Regions from separate parts of the Methylobacterium sp. Leaf87 genome, predicted to be linked through region 2. Evidence: riboswitches for the same ligand, from Rfam matches in the RefSeq annotation. Region 2 holds a riboswitch; the other holds the start of a gene.
The links. A riboswitch is a leader RNA that binds a small molecule or an ion and turns the genes downstream of it on or off. The one in region 2 is predicted to bind thiamine pyrophosphate.
Positions count from the first base shown of each region.

Region 1: another riboswitch for thiamine pyrophosphate. It lies ahead of thiO (glycine oxidase ThiO); the one in region 2 lies ahead of thiC (phosphomethylpyrimidine synthase ThiC).

Region 1 is NZ_LMMI01000061.1:62,730-67,119, forward strand. Features, by position in the region: gene ASF22_RS22090 (thiazole synthase) at 1-417, opposite strand, end outside; gene thiS (sulfur carrier protein ThiS) at 422-634, opposite strand; gene thiO (glycine oxidase ThiO) at 631-1,839, opposite strand; TPP riboswitch at 1,916-2,045, opposite strand; gene ASF22_RS22105 (adenylate/guanylate cyclase domain-containing protein) at 2,093-3,343, opposite strand; gene ASF22_RS22110 (hypothetical protein) at 3,648-4,390, shown strand, end outside.
Region 2 is NZ_LMMI01000001.1:369,893-374,282, reverse strand. Features, by position in the region: gene thiC (phosphomethylpyrimidine synthase ThiC) at 3-1,919, opposite strand; TPP riboswitch at 1,996-2,104, opposite strand; gene ASF22_RS01705 (hypothetical protein) at 2,254-2,541, opposite strand; gene ASF22_RS01700 (BA14K family protein) at 2,815-3,534, shown strand; gene ASF22_RS01695 (hypothetical protein) at 3,582-3,836, opposite strand; gene ASF22_RS01690 (site-2 protease family protein) at 3,932-4,390, opposite strand, start outside.

The DNA of each region.
Region 1 (4,390 bases), on a different contig from region 2:
CGGATCGTCGTTGCAATAGGGCAGCACGGTGAAGCCGTCCTCCACGAGGTGGCGGCAGGCCTCCAGTAATTCGGCGACGTCCGGGTACAGAGTCTCGCGGTCGCCGATGACCTCGACCTTGATCCACGTCGTGTCGAGGGCCTCGCGGGCGAGTTCGGCGGTCATGATCGCGTCGCGCGCCGTCTCGCAGCCGGCGGTGTTGGGCAGGAAGCGGTAGCCCTTGAGCTTGCTGACCGTGTCCGAGCCGTGGCCCTGGAGCGAGACCCGGCGGATCGAGGCGGTCACCACTTCGGCGCCCGACGCCGCCACGGATTCGGCCATGATGGATTGGGTGGGATAGCCCGCCGTACCGATGAACAGGCGCGAGCCCAGGGTGATGCCGGCGATGACGAGGGGATCGTCGTGGGGTTCGGTCATGGTTTCAGCCTCCCTGCATGGCGCGGACGATCTCGACGCGGTCGCCCTCTTCGAGTTGCGTCGTTTCCCAGTCCCGGCGGCGGATAACCGCGCCGTTGACGGCGATGGCGATGCCCTGTGGGCTCTCGATCCCGGTCTCCTCGGCCTCGATCCGGAACAGGGCGTCGAGGTCGCGCGCCGCGCTCTCGTGGGGCCGGCCGTTGAGGATGAGTTTCATACACGCGCCCTCGTCTCGGCCGGGGCGAAGCGGGCGCGGCCGAAGGCGCTGGCGTAGTCCGGCACGGCGCCGTCCGTCAGCAGGGCCGCGACGGCGTCGGCGGTGGCGGGCGCCAGGAGGTAGCCGTTGCGGTGGTGGCCCGTCGCCGCGACGAGGCCGGGGGCCAGGGTGTCGATGATCGGCGCGTCGTCGTCGGAGGTCGGGCGGTAGCCGCTCCACACGGCCTCGACGGCCATCTCCTCGATACCGGGCAGGACACGGCGCGCCCCTTCCAGCAGCGCGTAGAGGCCGCCCGCCGTGACGCCGGGGGTGAAGCCGCAATCCTCCACCGTCGCCCCGACGATGAGGTGGCCGTCGCTCTTCGGGGCCATGTGGACCTGCTCGGTCCAGACCATGTGGGTGAGGGTTCCGGTGCGGGCGGTGGTGCGCAGCGCCAGCGACTGGCCCTTCAGGGGACGCACCGGCAGCGCTAGGGCATCGGGGAGCAGCCCGGTCTGCCCGCTCCAGGCGCCGGCGGCGAGGATCACGGTCTCGGCCGCGAGCCGGCCCTGGCCGGTCAGGAGCCCCGTGACCCGGTCGCCCGCCCAGTCCAGGGCTTCGACGGAGCAATTCTCCACGATGGTGACGCCCGCGGCCGTGCAGGCCCGCACCAGGGCGGCCATGACCCGGCTCGGATCGACCTGATGATCGTGGGGACAGTAGAGGCCGGCGGTGACGGCCGGGCGCAGGGCCGGCTCGCGGGCCCTCACCTGCGGCCCGGACAGCCACGTGGCCTCGAGGCCCGAGCGGACCTGCAGGTCGTGGCGAAAGCGCAAGCGCTCGACCTCGTCGCGGCCGATGGCGAGCACCAGGGTGCCCTCCTCCCGGTAGTCGATGTCGACGCCCGACGCCGCCTGCAGGGCGTCGCGAAACCCCGGCCAGCGCGACAGGCTCACCAGGGCCAAGGGCAGCAGCTGGTCGGAGCCGGGCTCGTGCTCGGCGGCCGGCGCCAGCATGCCGGTGGCAGCGAGGCTCGCCCCCGCGCCGACGGTCTCGCGCTCGACGACGGTAACGGCGCGTCCGCGTTCCGCGAGGCGCCAGGCGATGGACAGGCCGATGAGGCCGCCGCCGACGATGGCGACATCGCAGCGGGCCGGCAGGGCGGATTGCGCCCGGGCGGCGGCGGGTGAGCGCCTGAGATCGATGGGTCGGCTGGGAACGAGCACCTGGACAACCTCCGCGACGGACGCAGGGGGTGTGGGGCCGGTGCGCTTCTGAGCGAAGCCCGCCGAACTCGGGCGGGCAAACACGGCGGTCCAATCCCTACGCCGGTATGAACCGGTTCAGGTTCGAAGGATTTCCGCGCCGCCGCCCGCACGCAGGCCGCTCATCGGTTTCTCAGCCCCTTGCCGGGGATCTCCCTGGAACACCACCGATGTGGGCCGCAACGACGCTCCGGTCAACACCCCGCGCGCCTCGTCACACCGTCGCGGCCGGCCGTCCGGGGCGGAACACCCCCATGGGCTCGGCGAACCCGTCGAGGGCGTGGGTGCCGAGGGAGACCGGATCGCCCCAGAGGAAATCCACGAAGGGCTTGGACATCAGCAGGGGCTCGCCGAGCGTCCGGTTGAGGCGGGCGAGGCGGCTCGCGAGGTTCACGTCGCGGCCGATGACCGTGAAGTCGAGGCGCGCGCCCGAGCCGACATTGCCGTAGGCGGCCTCGCCGTGATGGAGCGCGATGCCGGCCGCCACGGGCTGGGCGAAGCGCCCGAGGCCGTTGGCTTCGGCGAGGGCCGCGAGCGCGCTCTGGGCCGCCGTCAATGCCCCCTTGGCCGCCCCGCCGAGGTCGTCGCCCCGCTCGCGAAAGATCGCCAGCAGGCCGTCGCCGAGGTACTTCAGCACCTCGCCGCCCTCGCGCTCGATGGCCGGCACGAGACAGTCGAAGAAGATGTTGAGGAGGTCCACCGCTTCTTCCGGGGTCATCTCGGCGGAGATGCGGGTGTAGTCGCGCATGTCGGCGAACAGGATCGCCGAGCGGATGCGCTGAACGTGGCCGCGCCGGATCGAGCCGGCCAGGATCGCCTTGTGCGGTTCGTCGCCGACATAGATCCGCAGCACGTGGTCGAGCTGCTTGTTGATGCTGCGCATCTCCATCACGGCGGCGAGCGTCGGGATGACGAAGCGCAGGATCGCCACGTCCTCGTCGCGAAATCCATCCGCGCTGCGTGTGGCGAACGTGATGCCGTTGCGGGTGCCGTTGGTGAAGAACAGCGGCGCCACGATGTAGTGGCGGTAGCCCTCGGCCTTCAGGTCGGGGATCACCGCGTAGGCGTCGGACGGCGTCTCGGAAAGATCGAGGATCAGCCACTCCCCGGTCTCGTGGACCGTCTGGAACGGGCTCTCGCGGTAGGCCTTGTCGGAGGCGTCGCCGTGGGGGAACAGCCGCACCGTCGAGCCCGATTCGCGGGTCCAGAAACGGCCGACGCCGGAATACTCGGAATGCAGGGCGTCGATGGCCGTGGTCGCCCGGTCCACCGGCACCCCGAGGTCGATGAGCCGCTCGGCCAGCCCCGCCAGGAGGTCCTCGGCGTTGGGCATCCGGGCGCCCTCGCTCAGCAGCCAGTCGCGCAGGGCCACGCATTGCTGCAGGGCGCCGAACGGAACGTCGTTCGCTTCCGATCCGTCGGCTTCGGCGGTGGGCGGCGACTGGGGCGGACCTCGATCGAGCATATGGCCTAGTTGGGTCAAGGATCGCGCTTCGGCAACCGGACGCTCGCTTTGCGCGGCTCTCCGAACCGCCATCAACCGGGAAACGATGGTTGGATCAACGTGAAATCTGCGGACCCCGGTTGCAATTCCATTCGAATTCCGCGCCTCGCCTCCCCCAGGACCTCCGGTGGGGGAGATGGGCACGATCCCGAAAGGCCTCGAATCACGACGGTGTCGAATCCTCACGTGAAATGAAATCTGAGATTGTTTTCTTCCAGGTTGTATTGCATCTCGATAACGCAACCTCAACGTAAGGAAGCGTGTGATGATTCGCTTGGAAAGCCGTTTACTCGAACTCTCTGAAGTTGCGTTCGCCGAGGAGGTCATCGGCAATCTGCGAAAGCAGTTCAACGTCGACCTCGCACCTATCCTTCGTTCGCATCTCCCATATGCCGAGAAGAAGAAGCGTGCCGCCGGGGCACTGCTCGATGCGATCTTCGATAAGGCGAAGCGTGAGGGCTACCTTGAGGATTGGCATCAGGGCAGCCCCAACTGCGAAGCCGAAGACGCGCTCCTGGACGCGATGCTGGCGAGTGACGTGGACATCGAGCCCAACTTCACGATCGTACCCACGGACGTCCCCACAATCCTGAGTTACAGGGGGAACGACGTCAAAGATTATGTCTATATGCTGACGAAGCGGTTCGAGAACGCCTCGAACGCGAAGACGCCCGGGCAGGCGGCCGGTGAAATCATCGGCGGCGGCGTGCTCAGCGTCGGTCTCGCAGCCACGAAGCTCGCTATCGACGCCTATCGTGCTGGTGGGACGACGTTCCTCGGTGCTGCACGAGCGGGAATCGCCGGCCTCGGCATGAAGACTGCCATCTCGGTCATCGTCTTCGCCCTCGTCGGTTTGCTCCTGTTCCTGTTTCTGGAAAACCCGAAGAAGATCCTCGGAATCGTCATGAACGATACGGACGAGAACCTGACGGTTAACAAGTGGCGCGATGGTCTGACCGGTGCCAACCAAGGCGATCTCTACATGGCGCATGGCGACATGAAGAGCTT
Region 2 (4,390 bases):
CTCTACTCCGCCGCGTCCACGTAGAGCTTGCCGCCCTCGGCCTGGAACTCGGCGGATTTCGCCGCCATGCCGGCCTCGCGTTCGGCCTGGCTCATGGGGGTGGCCTCGCCGAGAACCTGGCCCGCCGCCTCCATGGCGAGCACCTCGGCGCGGAGATCCTGCGTGATCTTCATCGAGCAGAATTTCGGGCCGCACATGGAGCAGAAGTGCGCCACCTTGTGGGCGTCCTTCGGCATGGTCTCGTCGTGGTAGGCGCGCGCCGTGTCGGGATCGAGGGAGAGGTTGAACTGGTCCTCCCAGCGGAAGTCGAACCGGGCGCGGGAGAGGGCGTCGTCCCGCAGTTGCGCCGCCGGATGGCCCTTGGCGAGGTCGGCGGCGTGGGCGGCGATCTTGTAGGTGATCACGCCTTCCTTCACGTCGTCGCGGTTGGGCAGGCCGAGATGCTCCTTCGGCGTGACGTAGCAGAGCATGGCGCAGCCGAACCAGCCGATCATGGCCGCCCCGATGCCCGACGTGATGTGGTCGTAGCCGGGCGCGATGTCGGTGGTTAGGGGCCCGAGGGTGTAGAACGGCGCCTCGCCGCACTCCTCCAACTGCTTTTCCATGTTCACCTTGATCTTGTGCATCGGCACGTGGCCGGGGCCCTCGATCATGGTCTGGCAGCCCTTGTCCCAGGCGATTTTCGTCAACTCGCCGAGGGTCTCGAGTTCGGCGAACTGGGCCGCATCGTTGGCGTCGGCGATGGAGCCGGGGCGCAGGCCGTCGCCCAGCGAGAACGACACGTCGTAGGCCCGCATGATGTCGCAGATCTCGTCGAAGCGCTCGTAGAGGAACGATTCGCGGTGCCCGGCGAGGCACCAGCGCGCCATGATCGAGCCGCCGCGGCTGACGATGCCGGTGACGCGGCGCGCGGTGAGCGGCACGTGGGCGAGGCGCACCCCGGCGTGGATGGTGAAGTAGTCGATGCCCTGCTCGGCCTGCTCGATGAGGGTATCCTTGAACACCTCCCAGTCGAGTTTCAGCGGATCGCCGCCGACCTTCTCCAGGGCCTGGTAGATCGGCACCGTGCCGATCGGGACCGGCGAGTTGCGCACGATCCACGAGCGGATGTTGTGGATGTTGCGGCCCGTCGAGAGGTCCATCACCGTGTCGGCGCCCCAGCGGGTCGCCCAGACCAGCTTCTCGACCTCTTCCGCCGCCGAGGAGGTGACGGCCGAGTTGCCGATGTTGGCGTTGATCTTGACGAGGAAGTTGCGGCCGATGGCCATCGGCTCCACCTCGGGGTGGTTGATGTTGGCCGGGATGATGGCCCGGCCGCGCGCGATCTCTTCGCGGACGAATTCGGGGGTGATGAAGGCCGGCAGCGCCGCGCCGAAGCTGTTGCCGTCGCTGAGCGCGGCCTGCGCGCCCTCCAGCACCGTCTCGCGGGCGAGGTTCTCGCGGTGGGCGACGTAGATCATCTCTTCCGTGATGATCCCGGCCTTCGCGAACTCGTACTGCGTCACCATCTGGCCGGGGCCGGCCTTGCGGATGAGGCGCTGCGCCGGACACGGGGCCACGAGCTTGTCCTCGGGCACGAAGCCGTTGTCCTCGGGCTTGACCGCGCGCGGCGTCACCGTGGCGTAGCCGCGCTTGGCGATCCACGGATCGCGGATCAGCGGCAGGCCGGCGTTGAGGTCGATGTTGGCGTCCGTCTGCGTGTAAGGGCCCGACGGATCGTAGACCCGCACGGGGGCCTCCTTCGGGTCGCTCAGGGTCACCTCGCGGAACGGCACCCGGATGTCGTCATGCCCGGCCACCGCCGCGTAGACCTTGTGCGACCCCATGATCGGGCCGGTGGTCACCGCCTGGGGCGAGCCTTTGGGAAGACCTTGCGGAAGATCGTGGGGGAGATCCTGGGGCAAAACGGGCTTGTTCATCGGGCGTGCTCCTGGCGTGGGAGGCGACCCGGATTCGTTAGGAACAGCATTGGGTGGGGGACACCACGCAATGGCGCGGCGAAAGCATTCCCGTCCCTCCGCCGGTACGAACCGGATCAGGTTCAAGGGTCAGGGCGTCGCGCCCAATCTCAGCTCCCGGTCTCGGAGCCCCCCTCGGAATCGTTCCAGGTTCGACGCCTGCGCCCGATTTGTCAATCGCCGCAGCCGTACACGGGCGGTTCCGCCGAAAGTCCCGCCACGGTCGGTCCGCCGAGTCCTGCGACTCGGCGGCGTCGTCAAAGTCGGTTCGGCGCGGCTGTCGCGCCCATGGTCTTCAGCACTTGCTTCGGCAGAAGTCGCCGGCCTGCTGCGCCGCGATCAGGCATACCTGCTTCCCGGTCGGATTCGGGATGGCGTTGCACGCCGATTCGGCCAGGCCCTGGGCGGCATTGCAGGCCAGCGTACAGAAGATCGAATCGAGCTGCTGCGCATCGGCGGTCTGCGTCTTGTCTCCGACGATATTATGATCCTGCTTGAAGATCTGAGTGATGATCGTACGAATCTTGTCCCGCTCTTCGCCCGTCAGGCCGTTCCAGTCGGAATCATTGACTTTGATGTCCATGGGCTTGTCCTTGTGATCCCGGTCTCTGCGGCCGGTCCACCCAAGAAATATATAACTTAAGGTTTATCAATCCATCTATTATAAACCCAAGGTAGCATTTTCGTGAGCGGAGTTCCATTGGGACCCCAGGGTCAGCCCAGACCCCGTCCGGGACCGAGCCGTCGACGGATGGAACGAACGCCAAGGTCACGGTTCGAACCTTGCGTTGACGGCAGCGTTGATCCTCCAAACGCGCCTCCGTTCCGGACCGGCGCTGCAACGCGGATCATCACCATGAATCGCATTCTCCTCGCATCGGCCGCCATGGTCGGGGCTCTCATTCTCATTCCCGCCCAGGCCGACGCGCGCGGCGGGGGCGGATTTCGCGGCGGCGGTGGCCATATGGGCGGCTTCGGCGGGGGCGGCCGTGGCTTCGGCGGCGGCGGCTTCGCGGGCGGTGGTGGGTTCCGCGGCGGCATGATGGGCGGTGGGCGCGGCGGCTTCGGCGGCCAGGGCCTAGCCGGGCGCGGGTTCGGCGGCGGTCAGGGCTTCGCGGGGCGCGGCTTCGGCGGCGGCCGTGGTCTCGGCGCCACGGCGGCCGGGTTCGGCGGCGGCGCGGCGCTTGGCGGGTATCGTGGCGGCGTCGGCGGGTTCAACCGGGGTGGCTATCGCGGCGGGTTCGCCGATTACCGGGGCGGGCGCGGCTACGGCTACCGCCGCGGCTACGGCGGTCTCGGCCTCGGGGTCGGCCTAGGGCTCGCCGGAGCCGGTATCGGCTACGGCCTCGGCAGCGGCTTCTATGGCGACGATTACTACGGTGGCGGCTACGCCCCGGCCTATTACGGTGGTGGCTACGGTGCCTATGGCGGCGGCTATGCGCCGGCCGGCTACGCCGTCGAGACAGAAGTCGCCCATCAGCGGGACGACGCCTACTGCGTCCGTCGCTTCCGGTCCTACGACCGCCAGTCGGGCACCTATCTCGGCAATGACGGCCAGCGTCACGCCTGCCCGTAGGTGATGCACGATCGAACGAAGAAGCCCGCGTTTCAGGAACCCGCGTTTCAGGAGCCCTGGAGGCTTTCCGCGAAGTCGTCCGGCACCTCGCCGAACTGGGCCAAGATGGCGGCGCTCTCGAGTTCGCCGGTCTCGTCGTCGGCCACCACCCGAATGGCGGCGGTGCCGGGGAAGCGCCCCGCCATGGCCTCCGCCTTCTTGAGGGCGCCGCTCTCCGTGGGCGCCACCTCGCGGTCGCCCGGCACGAGGCGCTTGCGCTTGATCACGAAGGTCTGGACCAGGAACGTCGTCTTGAGGGCCATCACGGTCTCCACCGGGCGGGATCGCCTCCGGACAGGGACGCCGCCTTAGCACGAAACCCGCGCGCGCGCGGCACGCGGACGGTGGTGGGCCCGCCTCACCACAGGCGGATCAGGCGGTATCCGGCCACCACGTCGGCGGGGTCGACGCCCATCAAGGTGGTGAGCCGCAGGCTCGTCCGGAACAGAAGCCGGCTGAAGGCGCCGGAGAACAGGAACAGCACCGTCAGCACGAGGCCGGCATGGCGGGCACCCGCATCGCCCACGGCCTGCCATGCGGCAGGCACCCACGGCCGCGCGGCGGCGTAGCCGTCGAGGCCCGGGATCGGCACGAGGTTGAGGACGAGGGCCATCCCTTGGAACAGGGCCGAGACGGCGAGTACCGCCCGCAGGGTGTCCGAGTCCGGGCTCGCCAGATGATAGAGCAGCACGAAGCCGAGCAGCGCCGCGCCCGTCATGGCCGGTCCCGCGAGGGCGACGGCGCTCGGCCACAGGCGGCCGCGCAGGGCCGACAGGTCGATGCGGACCGCCCCGCCGGGGAAGCCGATGCCGCCGAG